2 regions of the Geomicrobium sp. JSM 1781026 genome follow, and region 2 is predicted to be linked to the other one. Evidence: a T-box and tRNA genes for the amino acid it is inferred to sense, from the RefSeq annotation. Region 2 holds a T-box; the other holds one or more tRNA genes.

Region 1 (8,263 bases), on a different contig from region 2:
TAACGCCTCAATTGCATCTGCCGCTGTAATTAATTCCAGCTCCTCAAATTCTTCTCTCACATCAATGTTAAGAAACTGTTGTTCTGCAACTGTAATTTCTCGACTCTCATTCACGGTAATGACGAGGTGAGCATTGCCTCCACTCCCATAGAGTGTATACCCTTCATGGTCACGGTAGAAATTCATTTCGACGTTGTCTGTGTTCTCCGCATTTGCCATTCCACCAAAGCTGTAATACTCACCTTCTAATATTTGCTCTTCAACAAACGCGTTCACGCTACTAAATAAGCCGTCATCGACAGAAAAGTTAGAGCTAAGAATTAATGTTAATTCAAGAGACCCATCTACAATATCTTCATCCAAGTCTTCAAACCAAGAATTACTGCCATAAAACTCTTCCACAATATCATAGGAAACAGGTGCTGTTTCTACAATTAGTTGCGGCAAGTTCTCGTGTTCGGGTAACTCTGCATCGATGACGATATTCTCCGTCTCTACGAGCTCTTCAAAAGTTTGTTCATTCTCGTTTTGCTCACTTAAAATATTTTCATACGATTGCTTATCAACGAGTTGGTAAGCGAGGAAAGTATTCAAGAATAAGAATGTCACAATAAAAATCGTTTTTGTTCTACTCCAATCCATATGAATCCTCCTCCGAACCAAAGTCGATCGGCTGCCAAACATTGTTTAACAACACATACCATTCAGGCTCGAAACTGATCGTCTCGGTAATGCCTTGCTCTCGATGAATTGTATACCCGACACGAACGTCCGTAATTTCTTCTCGGTCTTCGCCTATACTCTCCCAAACTCTTTCACCGTGTGGCAATTGCTCAGACGAAGCAAGCTCACTTTGAAACCTTCCAAGTGTATACAAAGGCCTCGTATAATTGGATATGACTTCATTGTAGCTTCTCATTACATTGATATAGCCGTCATTTGAAGAATCCAATACCGGCACTCCGTCTTCGACGAGTCGGAAACGAGCATACTCATCTTCCTCTACATTTGCGCGGTCAGACCCATACCCGTAAAGCTGATATTTCTCAGTGAATCCTCCGTGCAAGTTTACGTAATTAATCGCATCCTGGACAATTTGGTCAGGGTTTTCCGATTGGGTGACAGGTACCGTCACATCTGTAAACTCCAAAAAGTCGTTGTTGCTGCTCACCGTCATTTGTTGAGAACTGCCAATGTAAATACTCTGTTCTGACACTGGAATCGGCTCTTCATCGAACAATAACGGCTCAAATGCAGCTGGTGAAATGTAGTCTGACGTCTCAATTTCATAACTTCTGTTCGTATAATATACAGGTTCGATCGGTAAATAAAGAGGCTTATCTAAGCGCTCCCCCGTGCCTCCAGCCAGTTCACTGTACACCGGGTACACATTATCCACCTCATAGTTGTATAAATAGTTACTTCGAAATACTGATGGGTTAATGTTCACCCGAGCTTCTACAGATTCTTCGCCATCAAAGGAAAGATAACGAATGACCGTATCTTCTTGATTTTCATAGAGAATAATTCGTTCAAAAGAGGTATCGGTATCCATTAACAAATCCGCATCTTCATTGAGGAGTTGTTGGACCAACTCAGGTGGAATGCCAGTTGGAAAGCTCAGTTCAATAAAATCTGTGTCCGGATACAAATCCAAAGAAGAATTCGGATTCTCAATAACTTCAAAATCTGATTGACCATGACTGTTCAAGTCATCGAGAAGCCTCTCCGTTTCTATACTGTTATTTCCATACGTCATAAATCGTTCGTCTTCGACATGGTAAATAATGTTTGCTGGCTTAATGATGTCATCGGTTGCAGCTGTTTCACCGATACTCTCTGTTGTGTATCCCCCTTCATCAAGAACTTCTAGGTTCGGTTGATACGTCCATAGTTGCCATGTAAGCAATAAACTGGAGAGGATGAGAACAATCAGCACCCCTGACTTGATTCGTTCTGTCACGAGCTCCACCCGCCTTCACTGAACGTTGTATATGGTAAACGAATGGTAATCGTCGTTCCTTTTTTCCATTCACTACTCACAGCAATCGTTCCACCGTGAGCTTCTACCATTTCCTTGGCAATCGCAAGCCCAAGACCTGTTCCACCCAAGTTACGAGCACGGGCTTTGTCGACTCGATAAAAACGCTGAAAAATCTTGTGTAAATTCTCTCTTGGTATGCCCATTCCTTCGTCTTGTACGTAGATAACGGCCCCTTCTTCTTGCAAGTCTGTACCAACCGTAATCGTCCCACCATCAGGGGAATATTTAATCGCATTGGAAATAATGTTATCAATCACTTGTGTCATTTTGTCACGATCGATTTGAATGCGCACTGGATAAGGTGGGAGTTGACGCTCGAACCCAATGTTTTTGTCTTTAACCATCATGTCAAATCGGTCCAACACTTCATGGAGCCAAGCGATAAGGTTATAGTCGTATTTATTAAGGTGTATATCATCACGATCCATTTTCGAAAGCTGCAACAAGTCATTTACGAGACGGATCATCCGCTCCGTTTCCGTTTGGGCAACACCTAAAAAGCGTGGCGCAAGCTCAGGATCTTCCAGCGCACCGTCTTCTAAAGCTTCCATATAACTCTTTAGTGTCGTGAGTGGTGTTCTTAACTCATGGGACACATTGGAGACAAACTCACGACGCTCACTAGCAATCTTCTCTTGTTCAGTCACATCATGAAGAACGGTAATAAGCCCGGTTATCGGCCCGTCTTCATGGCGAATCACACTGAAGTTCGCTTCCAACAAATACGTGCTTTTTTCATCACTAAAATCAAGTATCATTGAATCCGAATAGTCATAGAGCTTACTCGGGGTTACTTGATCCGATAGTTGTAACAAGTCCGGTAGCAGTTGACCCATTGCTTCGTCACTCGACATAGACAGAAGAATTTCAGCTTGGCGATTCAAAAGAATGATTCTCCCTAACTCATCTGTAGCAATAACCCCGTCCGTCATGTGCGAAAGTACAGAGCTTAACTTACGACGTTCACCTTCAGTTGTTGCATTCGCTTCTTTCAAACTAAGCGTTAGCGTATTAAACGACGTTGCCAACTGTCCAATTTCATCACTACCGTACACACGAACTTGTCGGCTAAAATCGCCGTCACTCATTCGTTTCGCTTGCTTTTGCATATCCAATACCGGTCGCGTAATCGTTCGCGAAAGAACGATACCGATAATCGCTGTAATCACAAGGGCAATGACCGCACTCCACGTAAAAATCGCATTAATTTCAGTCACCTGTTCATACGAGTCTTCTAGCGACGCACGAATTTGGACAACCCCGATAATTTGATCGTTGTTGCCTTCTATTTTTTCTATAATGACGCGCGTACGATCCCCGGTATCAGGATTCATGTATGTTTCAGCTTGTTGCTCATGCCCAAACAAAGCTCTTGAGATTTGTATGTCTGTATTCCGTTGCCCGACTAACGATTGTGCTGCTGAAGTAATGATCGTCGCATTGCTATCCACCACTTCTACATGCTCATTCGGATCCCCAAACAATAGATCAACTTGTTCATTCATTTCTTGACGCACTTGGGTTTGAGGGTCGACTTCATCATCATCGGAACGATTTTCCATCATAATCTCCGCCGCGTTATTCGCAAGCAGACTACCCCGATCGTCGAGGTAGTCGTTATAGTTTTGGATCGTTTGGCTTTCTAGAGAGGTCATAAACGTCGCACCGATAATTTGCGTCGCAATGAGCAGCAAAAGCACATAAATCGCAATTAACTTAAATTGGAAAGACTTAAAGAAGTTAAGGATTTTCTCCATGCAGCATTACTCCTGTTCAGGATGACGCAAATAATAACCTACACCCCGGCGTGTAATAATCCAAATTGGGTAGCTCGGGTTGTCTTCAACCTTTTCACGTAACCTCCGCACGGTCACATCGACGGTACGTACATCCCCAAAGTAGTCATATCCCCACACCGACTGAAGTAAATGTTCGCGGGTCATCACTTGTCCAATATGACGAGCCAAGTAATGAATGAGTTCAAACTCTCGGTGCGTAAGCTCGATTGGCTCACCGCGCTTTCGAACGAGATACGCTTCTGGGTCAATCGTAAGTCCGCCAATTTCCATTTCCCCGCTCTTTTGCTTATCTTGCGCAGGCGCAACTTGCAATCGGCGAATGTTCGCTTTCACACGGGCCAACAGCTCCCTCGTGCTAAATGGCTTCGTTACATAATCATCGGCGCCTAGCTCTAAACCTAACACCTTATCTATTTCTGAGTCCTTCGCTGTCAGCATAATGATTGGCATGTCATAGTTCTTCCGTACTTCTCGACACACTTCCATGCCATCGCGATTCGGCAACATAATGTCCAGGAGAATAAGATCTGGCTGGAAAGACTCTACTTTATTTACAGCCTCATCGCCATCATACGCAACCTCTACTTCAAATCCTTCTTTCTTTAAGGAAAACTCTAGTATATCTGCAATTGGTTTTTCATCATCAACCACGAGTATTTTTTCGTTCATGTCACAATCTCCCCGATTCTCGTAGATTTGTTTATTGGAGCCCCATTTATATGAACGCTTGTCTACTTATTTGTCCGTCTCTATTGTAACACAGCCATCCAAATCCCCGATAAAAAAACCCTGAATCATAAGATTCAGGGTCTAGCTTAACGCTGTTTCATAAATGTCGTAAGTGATTTGATTGAATATACGAATGACAGACAATCAAATGGTGGCTCGAGACGGAATCGAACCGCCGACACGTAGATTTTCAGTCTACTGCTCTACCGACTGAGCTATCGAGCCAATTATAAATGGCGGGCCTGACGGGAATCGAACCCGCGATCTCCTGCGTGACAGGCAGGCATGTTAACCGCTACACCACAGGCCCCTATTATTTAAAATAAGCGGCGGATTTCTTTGTCAGCTTCCTTCCCTCACTCGAGTCGTGTACGTTGTACACTCACTCGTTCAGTCAGTCGCTTCCGCGAACTCCTTGCTTCTTTTAAATACTATTTGTTTTAAAGAATAAGCGGCGAATCTCTTCGTCAATTTCTTTCGTTCGTTCGAGTCACGTACGGTGTACGCTCACTCACTCGCTCAATCATTTCCTCGACCTTCTTGCTTCCTTTTCAAAATCGAGTATAAAGCGGCGGATTTTTCAACCACTTCGTTCTTACTTCGAGTTACGTACATAGTACGCTTACTCTATTGTAAGATGAAGTTGGCAATATGTAAATGGTGAGCCATGGAGGACTCGAACCTCCGACCCTCTGATTAAAAGTCAGATGCTCTACCAGCTGAGCTAATGGCTCTCGTTTCTTAATGAAAGACAAGATTTATCTTAGCATGTCTATTTCTGTTTTGCAACGGTTTTTTTAAGTTTATGCAGGAAATCAATGATCGACCTCGAAGGTGCGAGAAACAACCTCTTTATTCTACCATAAATTCGCGTTTCACTCCCCCTTCGGACACTTCTTATTTGAATGGGCGGTGAACATTATCATTATGCCCACCGCATCGGTTTCTATCCGAGTTGAAATGTTTCTGGAGTTAAGTCTTTCACTGCAGGGATTTTTTTCATGGTGCGATTAAACGTCCAAATAACCGCTACAATTAACATGATGATTCCACTAAATAGAATGACTGCATCGCTTGTGAGAATCGCTCCGACAGAACCACCGAGCAATGCCCCGACTGGAGCTATTCCCGCAGATATTCCCATGACAGCAGCCATTACGCGACCAAGCAAATGACTCGGTATCGCGGATTGGATAATGACTTGTGAACTGACATTAATAATGCCAGCAGGCAACCAAGCCAAGCCGAAGAGAAGAATCGATACCCATGGGTTTGGAATCATTGTGAGCACGACCATGCAAACGCCATTAATCGCAATCACTCCGGCATACAACCGCCCTACTTTAATGCGGTCAAGCTTTAACACCGATACGAGTGCGGCTCCGACAATGACGCCAATTCCCGCAGCTGATAAAAATAACCCGTAATATTCTGGTCCACCATGTGCGGCACTGAAAGCAGGGAGAACGGCAAACATGCCCGCACCTGCTAGATTGACGAAAACAACGCCGCCGAGTAAATTCCTGAAAAATGGGTGCATTAAAACGGTGATGCCTTCTTTTAATTGGCCGATGTAGTCGGTAACCATCGATCGTGCCGATGGTTTTTCTGAATGTTGCTCTACTATTTTTGTGAAAGGGATGCGAAGCAACATAAGTAACGCGGCCGATAACAGAAATGTGAGACTGTTTATGTAGAAAATCGCTATCGCTCCAACAACTGTAAGCAACAGGCCAGCAATCGCATTAAAGAGGGCATCTGTACCTTGATAAGCAACCGCAAATAATGAATTCCCTTTCGTTAACTGCTCTTTTTTCAAAATTTTCGGCAATAATGAGAGCTGCGTAGGATACAAAAATTGATTGCAAAGTGAAACAACAGGCATGACCGTTAGAACAACAGCGATCGTAAGAATGCCAAAAGCATGTGCCACGGGAACGATGAGCAGTAATACGACTTGAAGCATTTGTGTGCCTACGAGCAGGCGTTTCACGTGAAATCGATCAATCATCGGTCCGAGCAGAATTTGCAATATCGCAGGCATTTGCGTCAAGAAAAGCGCCAATCCTGTATAGAAGGTTGATCCGCCAAGTTCGTAAACGAGCCACATCGCCGCGACCGAGTACAAACTGCTTCCGACGTTTGATAAACTTCGACCAAGTAACAAAATGACAAAGTTAAAATTTTTCAGAATTTGTTTCATATAAAAAAACCTCCTGAGTGATTGAATTTATTCAGTCAAAATAAATTGACCGTTCGGGTAAAATGAACGTCTATGGCTGAAAAGACATAGACGGTTTAGCTTTTCGGTGTCCAGCTCATGCTAATCGTAAACGTTTCCCCTTCATCTTTGGCGTATCGCTTTCGGCCTTCGTCGATCGCGTCTGATACGTGAGTAAGAAACTTCTGACGGGCTTCATCATCCCCACGAAATGATGCGCTTTTATACCCGGTCTTTTCACCACCCGAGCCTTCAACAAAGTTAAGCAATTGTTCATCAACAAGAAAGGATAGGGCGACAGGCTGATAGAACTTTTGTAAAATTCCGTTTTTCTCTTCCCGTTTCACAATATGGATAATGCCATTTTTCTCAAGTTCGTTCAGATGATAGTGAATCTTTGAACGAGACAGATCCAATTTTTCTGCAAGCTGTTGTCCGGTAATCGGTTCGGTGCCAAAGTGCGTGAGTAGATTCCCTCGAAACGGATCGCTCACAGCTTTTAATTGTGCGTACTTCGTCATTATGAACACATCTTTCATTTACTCATCATGCCTTTCTCACTCCGTCAACTTTATTTGACTGTATTATATACGATCGCAAAATACGTTGTCAATATGTTTTCAGAAAATTCTTCTACACTGCTCGCGTTATAATGATACGTGCAGAACAGGAGGACAACTGATGATTCGCTTAGCACAAATGGAAGACCTTTCTGGCATTGTATCGATTGCCAAACGAGCCGTTACACAGATGAACGACGAGGGTAGTGACCAGTGGAACGATCAATACCCAACACTCAAACACTTTGCCACTGATATTACCAATCAAGAACTGTATGTATTTGTTGAAGAACGTATTGAAGGATTTATCGTCATAAATCAAGCATTTGCCACTGAGTACGATGAGCTCACATGGACCGATCTTCATAAAGATGCCATCACGCTACACCGACTCGCAGTGAATCCAGATACGAGAAATCGCGGGGTGGCTGCTGCACTATTTACGTATGCTGAACACGTCGCGCTCGAGCGAGGGCACACTTCGATAAAAGTCGATACGTACTCCTTAAACACGAAAGCTATGCGACTATTTCATAAGCTCGGCTATACAAAAGTCGGCGAACTGCTCACGGAAGCTCGGAGCGAACCGTTTGTGTACTACGAGAAAACGCTCGGACAAGCAGACGCTGTTGGATTGTAAGGCGTTGGGGGAGGCTCACACAGGCTCCCCTATACGCCTTCATAGCGGTTCAAACGATTGTATGAACGTTCGATACAAATCCGCTTCTTTTGATGGACACAACAAGGATGGCCGGTTTAGGCAACGCAACTTCGCTCTGACATGATAAAACGGATGCCGAAGCAGCTTGTCGGCATCCGTGTCGAAGTCTCTACTACCTTTCTATAAAGAAGCACTACTTATAGCTTTAAAGAGATATACTTTGTTTCAAGATACTCTTCAATCCCGTGG
Region 2 (8,263 bases):
TTCGTTTCAATTTTTGGGTGTTCGTTAAGCTGCCGCCCGTTCGTTCCCCTATAGGATAGGTGCTCGGGATGTTGTCATAACCATGAATCCGAGCCACTTCTTCCATTAAGTCTTCTTCAATATTTAAATCGAGCCTTCTTGCTGGTATGATGACTCGCCAAGACTCACCGAGTGACTCCACTGTGAATCCGAGACGATACAAAATCTGCTCAACTTCTTCAACATGTAAGCTCGTCCCGAGCCGTTGGTTCACTCGGCCTAAATTCACTTCAACCTCTTGTTGATATTGCGGCATTTCGCCCGACTCAACAATGCCATTTAACACCGAGCCTTCGGCATATCGTTCAAGAAGATACGCTGCCCGTTCTGCGGCTTCACTCGTGCCTTGGGGATTAATCCCCTTTTCAAATCGCATACTTGACTCACTACGAAGACCGAGACGTTTGGCGGTCTCGCGCACGTTCAACGCATCGAACTGAGCGGCTTCAAGGAGTATGGTCGTTGTGCTATCCACCACTTCAGATGATGCACCACCCATGACACCCGCAAGCGCTACCGGATCTGTACCGTTCGTTATGACCACATCGGTGCCTGCTAACACACGCTCTGTTTCATCTAGGGTAATCATTTTCTCTCCAGGTTTTGCTTTTCTCGTCACCACTTCATCTGTGCCAAACCGATCGAAGTCAAACGCATGTAGGGGCTGACCGTATTCGAGCATTACATAGTTCGTAATATCAACAACATTATTGACCGGTCGCATTCCCGCACCAATTAAACGCATTTGCATCCATTTCGGTGATGGGCCAATCTTCAACTTTTGGACGACTTTTGCCCCGTAGTATGGTACATCTTCACCGTTCTCCACAGTTACGCTGACAACGTCTGCGACATTTTTGCGCACTGCGCCGTGTTCGATGTCCGGCACATGAATCGGACGGTCCAAGATGGCGGATAGTTCATAAGCAACGCCGATGATGCTGAGCGCATCCGCACGATTCGGTGTTAGATCTAGTTCTAAAATGACGTCATTTAATCCTAAATAGTCAAGAGCGTCGCCGCCGGGTACCGCATCATTTCCAAGTTCAATAATTTGATCTTGTTCTTCTTTTGGAATCATATGATCGGCTACACCTAGCTCATCAAGTGCACAAATCATTCCTTCAGATACTTCGCCACGAATTGTCGTTTTCTTAATTTCCACATTCCCTGGAAGAACGGCTCCGGGTTTCGCTACAACTACGTATTCTGCAGCAACAACGTTCGCAGCACCGCAAATAATTTGCGAAGTTTCTTCCCCCGTATCGACTTGGCAAATCGTTAGTTTGTCTGCATCAGGGTGGGGGGCCGTTTCAATCACCTTACCGATTACCACGTGGTCAATGCCATCATGAAAACGATGGACATGGTCTACTTCTAATCCACCTCGAGTCAATAATTCGGCGACCTCTTCCGGTGTGATGTCTTTTAAATCTATATAATCATTTAACCATTGATAGGAAACGAGCATTGTCTCCTTCACCTACTTTCATCGCGATATTAAAGGTTTTTAAACTGTGAGAGAAATCTCGTGTCATTCGTGTAGAAGTGCCGGATATCATCGATGCCATATTTGAGCATCGCAAATCGCTCAACACCCATTCCGAAAGCAAAACCAGAATACACTTCTGGGTCAAACCCATTCATTTCCAACACTCTTGGGTGAACCATGCCTGCACCGAGTACTTCAATCCAGCCCGAATGTTTGCATACTCGGCACCCACTACCTCCACAGACGCCACAATTCACATCAATCTCAGCTGAAGGCTCTGTAAACGGAAAATAGCTCGGACGTAAACGGATTAAGCGATCATTACCGAAATACTGCTTCACAAACGCGTCAAATACGCCTTTAAGGTCACTCATTCTTACGTTTTTATCGACATACAAACCTTCAATTTGCGTAAACTGGTGAGAATGCGTCGCATCGTCTTCATCACGTCGATACACTTTTCCGGGGCTAACCTTGCGAATCGGCCCTTCCCCTTTTGCAGCTTGTAGCGTTCGCGCTTGTACCGGGGAGATGTGCGTTCTTAGCAACGTGTCATCGGTAATATAAAATGAATCTTGCATATCTCTTGCTGGATGGTCTGGTGGCAAGTTCATCATCTGGAAGTTGAAATAATCCAATTCCACTTCAGGTCCTTCTGTCACTTCAAACCCTAATCCAATAAAAATATCTTCAATTTGCTCAACGACGGCCGTTAATGGGTGCGTCGCTCCTTGTGTCATTTTACGCCCAGGCAAGGTGACGTCGATTTGCTCTTCCGTCAACTGCTCGCGCAGTTTTGCTTCTGCAAACAGCGCAAGCTTCTCATCAATCGCTTGTTGAATCATTTCTCGCACTTCATTGGCTTTTTGGCCGACGACTGGACGCTCCTCAGCTGAGAGCTTTCCCATTCCCCTAAGCACTTCCGTAATCGGTCCCTTTTTCCCTAGGTAGGTAATGCGGACTTGTTCGAGCTGTTTTTGGTCCTCACTATTAGTTACGCCTGTAAGGGCTTCAACTTTCAGCTCTTCTAATCGTGTAATCATTCTCTTCCTCCTTATCTTCACCGTCAATACAAAAAAACCTTCGTCTCCCTAAAAAGGGACGAAGGTTTCGCGGTACCACCCTTGTTACCGACTCATGCAAAGGCTCGAGTCGATCACTCGATCACTGGTAACGGCAGTAAACCGGGGCACCTTGTGACCGGTGCCAACTCCAGAGTGAATTCAGGTGAGCTTAAAGGGAAAGGCTTGCAGTCTTTGGCCCATCCTCCCTAGACATCAGTGTTCACCGTACTACTCTCTATCAACGTGTTCGTGCATGTGTAATTTGTTCTTAGTATAGATGGTTTTCGCTAAGCTTGCAAGGGCTTAATCATGAACTTCTAAATTGGCTGAAATCTACAGGCCTCTTTTCAATAAATGCATTCTTCCCTTCTAATGCTTCATCTGTTTCATAGAACATCGCCAAACTTCCAAGTGCCATTTGATTAATTCCTGCAATGCTGGCAGAATCGGCATTAAAGGAATATTTCAACATTTTTAGTGCTGTCGGACTTTTCTCTAACATTTCGTTCGCCCAATCTCTCGCTTCTTCCATCAGTTGTTCGTGTGGAACGACTTTGTTTACGAGCCCCATTTCATACGCTTCATCCGCTGAATACTTCCGGCATAAATACCAAATCTCTCTCGCTTTCTTTTCGCCAACAATTCGTGCTAAATATGCAGAGCCAAACCCGGCATCATAGCTTCCTACTTTCGGACCGGACTGACCAAAAATCGCGCGCTCTGAGGCAATCGATAAGTCACAAATGACGTGTAAGACGTGCCCGCCGCCGATCGCGTAACCATTCACAGCAGCGATCACTGGCTTAGGGATATTGCGCATCACATAATGAAGAGTTTCCATCTCTAATCCCATTCCGCCGGTTAACCCGCCATTCGTTCCATAACCTCCGCTATCACGATCTTTTTGATCTCCACCTGCACAAAATGCTTTATCCCCAGCCCCTGTTAAGATGACGACGCCAACGCGATTATCATCCCACGCGTCACGAAAGCTGTAGATTAACTCTTGCACCGTACGCGCCCCGAATGCATTATATTTTTCTGGTTTGTTTATCGTAATTGTGGCGATGCCTTCGGATTTCTCATAGATTACTTCTTCTAGTTCCATCATGTTCCCTCCATTTTAAATTAAACGATTTTCGTTTTCCATTGTTCCAACAACCGAAATTTTTGTATCTTTCCTGAAGCCGTTCGTGCGAGTTCGGGTACAAGCTCTATATACTCCGGCCATTTATATTTCGCTACATTTTGTTCTTCTAAATACGTGACCATCATCTCGTACGTAAACGTTCCATTCGGGTTAAGAGTGATGAACGCGCACGCTTTTTCTCCCATCCTTTCGTCTGGTACTCCGACCAACGCAACTTCTTTAATTGAAGCATGCTGAAGCAAAAGATTCTCAACTTCAACCGGGCTAATATTTTGACCACCACGAATAATCATATCTTTTTTTCGGCCGACAACCCGTACGTATCGGTCGGAATCCAACGTGCCTAAATCCCCGCTATAATACCATCCGCGCTCATCTAGATATTGCCTAGTAAGCGACGGATCATTGTAATACCCAATGAAAACGTTTGGTCCTCTCGTTGCTAATTCTCCAATTTCATCGGTTGCGAGAGATTTACGGTCATCGCCGACAACTTTCGCGTCAATTCCTTCCAACACTTGACCATCTGTTTGGCTAACCCATTCTTCAGAATCATGTAAGCAGCTAATCGCATGAGGAGGGCTTTCACTTGCCCCATACACAGACAATAACCGGAACCCATTTTCTTTCGCTTCGTCAACAAGATGTCTTGGGATCGGGGCACCCCCACATAAAAAGAACCTGAGCGTCGATAATGCACCGGGGTTGCCTTGTTGTTGAATCGCTTTTAATATATCGTGGACAAAAGTTGCTGCACCCATTGAAAACGTACATTTTTGCCTTTCGATGACCCGAACGGCTTTTTCACCTTGGAAGTGGTCCATGAGTACACTCGTCGCTCCGGTGATGAGTGGCAAATTCACAGCATGCAAAAAGCCGGTAGCATGAGAAAGAGGAGATGCCATAAAAACGCGATCATCTTCTGTTATGTGTAACGCCTTTTGCATCGCCTTCTCCCCAAATAATACGGTGTTGTGTGTATGCACAACCCCTTTTGGCAATGATTCTGTTCCAGATGTAAACAAAATGACGAGGTGATCATCCGCATGTACGTCAGGGGCATCCATATTTTTATCTACAGGCAACAAATGAAACGGCAAAAACCGACGATCTTGAACGGACTCCCCTTCTTGTTCAAGAAGATACACATCGGGAAGCTTTACCGAATGAGCGACCTCATTAAGCATAGGCTCATACGCTTTTTTACGAAAGTGACGAGCGGATATGTGTAGTGCTGGTCGACTGATCGTAAACATGTTCGCGACTTCTTTTGCCGTTGCGTTCACTGGTATTGGGGTAAAGATAACGCCTATTTTTGTGCAAGCAAGGTAAATCGCTACATATTCAATCCAATTTGGCAACTGAACGGACACGACATCGCCTTTTTTTAACCCTTTTACTAGAAAACCATTAGCGATTTCTGTTGAAAAGGTTCGTAACTGCTCATACGTAATGGATCGATACGGGTCAATCACTGCGACTTGGGTAGGGTTAGATTGAACCGCTTTCAAAAAGGTTTCATAAACGGTACGCGTTTGCCAATGTCCTCGCTCATAGTAGTGGGCTTTTCGTTCTTCATGGATGTGCATCCCGTTGACCACGTTTTACACGCTCCTTTACGTTTTACTTTTCGGTCTGCCTGCCAAGTGTTGTTGTATCGTCCCTAATAATCCACCATCAACGATAAGGCTTTGTCCTGTCATATATGCACTTTTGGCTGATGCTAAAAACAGAATTACGTCGCTAACATCTTTACTCGTACCAATTCGTTTCAATGAAACGAGAGATTCACGCACGACTCGCATTTCTTCATCGTTATAAATGTCCTCGGTGAGCGGGGTGTGAATTAAGCCGGGACTCACACTGTTTACACGGATGCCATACGCCGCCCATTCGGCAGCCATTTGTTTCGTGAGCATCGTTAATGCTGCCTTACTCGTGCTATAAGCCCCCATACCAGGGTAAGCTTCATGTCCTGCCATTGAACCGACATGAATGATCGCACCTGCTTGCTTTTGCAAAAGAGGAACGAGTTGTTTTGATAATAAAAACGGCCCCCGCACATTTGTGCTTAATACACGATCCCAACTGTCGGTTTCCAAATCCATGAGTGGGGCTGGAATGGATATGCCTGCATTGTTTACAAGCACATCCAGATGATCAGTGTAACGCTTCACTTCTTCAGCAAACGTCTCAATGCTGTTCTCACAGCTCAAATCCAGTGGCAAAATCTGTACCCGGTGCTCCTTATATTCTTCTTGAAGTTGCATGATGGCATCTCGATTTGAATGGACAGCGGCAATGACCGTTGCCCCGTCATTGAGAAACGACCGGGCGGTTTCAAGACCGATACCTCCATTTGCGCCTGTAATGACAACGATTTGATTTTCATGTTCAGTCAAGCATATAACCTCCTTACGCTAGAAAAATACGGTCTGGGTCAAACTCACGTAACCACGTAAGTTCTTTGGCGCTCACTGGCCCGGCAACTTCACACTTCTCATGAACGTCAGCTTTCCATGGAATGAGCTGATTAAACCTCGACATGCTATCTTTATGCATCCATTCCACAACTTGAAATGCATCGGCTTCGTCGCCTCGTTCAAGCACACCTTCTGGCGTATAAATTTGATGGACGTGATGCCCTGGGGATGTAACATGAGGGACGGTCGACACAAACTTTCGACCATCCCCATACATCATCGCAACGACCCCGTGAGCAACAGCAGCAATATCATTAGCCCCTCCAGAACCAGTTAGGAACAAATTCTTTTCTGGAATCATCGTCGAGTTGATCTGTCCATACTGATCAATTTGCGCACCAGAGAGAATGGCTAATGTGCGATGGTTTTTGTCACCTACCATTTGACCAAGAATTTCTACGAAACTACTTTGTTTTTTATTATTGTATAAATTATTAAAATTAAAAATATAAGAGTCACCTAAAGCGGGTTTGTATCCGTAAAAACCTGTCTCTGTCAATAGTTGCACTTTCACTCCTTCAGCTTCTAATTGACGGTGGACGAGCCAAGCCGTCAAATGAGAAATGCCAATTCCAGCGAGCAACATCGTGTAATTTTCCGCTTTAATCTTTTGAGCAATCCGGCGACTAGACACGATGATGAATGTTTCTACGTCAGTTAACGGACGATCGTCGTGCTTGATCGTTTCGGTGGTGTTCGGCCTCGCCGCTCGTTCAAGTTCGTGCAATCGCTCTTCCCCTAAATGGCTCAAAAAACGGTTATGACTCACATCCAAATGTTCTCGCTCCATCCACGTTTCAATAGATTCTCCACGTTGTACAGCGTGACGAAACGATGTACGGAACTTATAATCTTCGCTATAACTATGCTCGGAGTACCCGATTGGCGAAACACCAAACGGATGCGCACTATACGGAAGTTCAACGACGGCATCGACGAGATGCGCGGGCACTTTCACGAGGTGAGACAACGATTCGATCTTTTTAGCATTCACGATCTTCTCCGCAATGACCACCACCTTCTTGGCGGCATAGATTCCCCATAAATCTTCACCATAAGGTGGGGTTACGACCGTGTTCCCATCTTCATCAGCAACACTTCCATGCACAATCGCCACATCCGGTACGAGTGAACGAATCATGACCGTATCTTTTCCTGTATTCTCGTCATGTGTATAAAAGGCGACGCCTGAGTTCAAATGTGTTTGTAGCAATGAACTTCCTTGTAAGGAGCGGGTAGGGACATAATCAAAACCGTTTGCAGCCGCCATGAAACGTTGTGGGATCGTAAGGTTCGTCCAGTACTCGAGCGTTAACCGCTCCTCCTTCGCTTGTTTCATAATGACTTTGTTCGGGGCGGAGGAAGGGTATGTTTCCCCGAAGAAAGCCCCAACGAGCTTTCTTACTTGACCGGCCCACACAAGGGCGATGGCGTGTTCGAGCATACCCGTGCCGACTAGCTCAAGTTGAAGTGCTTGGTTTTTATTTTGGCGAATGATTTCCCACGCGTACGCCATTGCCCGATTGTGCGTAAAGCTAAAATGAAGAACACATTCAGGAAAAATAAACTGTTGGACGCTTTCGGATAGACTGATTACTTTTGTCATCTCAGTCATCCTTTCTACTCTGCCATCAGGTAACTGCCAATAATCATACGCTGCACTTGATTACTTCCATCTAAGATCTGGAATACTTTTGCATCCCTCATTAAACGCTCGACTGGATAGTCTTTCATATATCCGTAGCCACCTAGCACTTGGACAGCATCTGTTGTTGCGCGCATCGCCATATCGGTAGCATAACATTTTGACATCGATACCATCGCCATCGTTTGTTTACCGACCTTCGGTGATTCACGGTCCACTCGTTCATTCGTTTCCCGGACGAGGCAACGGGCGGCTTCTAATTCCATTGCACGATCAGCTAGCATAAACCGAATCGCTTGAAAATCACCAATTCGTTTCTCAAACTGCTTCCGCTCTTTCGCATATTCAACGGCTTCATCTAAAGCGTTTTGAGCGATGCCAAGCCCAATC

What was found. A T-box is a leader RNA that pairs with one kind of tRNA and senses whether it is charged. The one in region 2 lies ahead of pheS (phenylalanine--tRNA ligase subunit alpha), so its partner is inferred to be a tRNA-Phe.
Region 1: it has a tRNA-Phe gene. The T-box ahead of pheS (phenylalanine--tRNA ligase subunit alpha) is inferred to sense a tRNA for this amino acid. The anticodon was not compared.

The regions. Positions count from the first base shown of each region.
Region 1 is NZ_JBHFQF010000010.1:73,636-81,898, reverse strand. It holds gene yycI (two-component system regulatory protein YycI) at 1-642, opposite strand, end outside; gene ACE1TF_RS16865 (YycH family regulatory protein) at 629-1,963, opposite strand; gene walK (cell wall metabolism sensor histidine kinase WalK) at 1,960-3,801, opposite strand; gene yycF (response regulator YycF) at 3,808-4,512, opposite strand; tRNA gene ACE1TF_RS16850 (tRNA-Phe) at 4,722-4,797, opposite strand; tRNA gene ACE1TF_RS16845 (tRNA-Asp) at 4,807-4,882, opposite strand; tRNA gene ACE1TF_RS16840 (tRNA-Lys) at 5,231-5,306, opposite strand; gene ACE1TF_RS16835 (MFS transporter) at 5,519-6,775, opposite strand; gene ACE1TF_RS16830 (ArsR/SmtB family transcription factor) at 6,871-7,314, opposite strand; gene ACE1TF_RS16825 (GNAT family N-acetyltransferase) at 7,475-7,993, shown strand; gene ACE1TF_RS16820 (NAD-dependent succinate-semialdehyde dehydrogenase) at 8,212-8,263, opposite strand, start outside.
Region 2 is NZ_JBHFQF010000004.1:29,116-37,378, forward strand. It holds gene pheT (phenylalanine--tRNA ligase subunit beta) at 1-1,510, opposite strand, end outside; gene pheS (phenylalanine--tRNA ligase subunit alpha) at 1,540-2,574, opposite strand; T-box leader at 2,626-2,846, opposite strand; gene menB (1,4-dihydroxy-2-naphthoyl-CoA synthase) at 2,903-3,703, opposite strand; gene ACE1TF_RS07845 (AMP-binding protein) at 3,724-5,346, opposite strand; gene ACE1TF_RS07850 (SDR family NAD(P)-dependent oxidoreductase) at 5,362-6,147, opposite strand; gene ACE1TF_RS07855 (CoA-transferase) at 6,161-7,834, opposite strand; gene ACE1TF_RS07860 (acyl-CoA dehydrogenase family protein) at 7,849-8,263, opposite strand, start outside.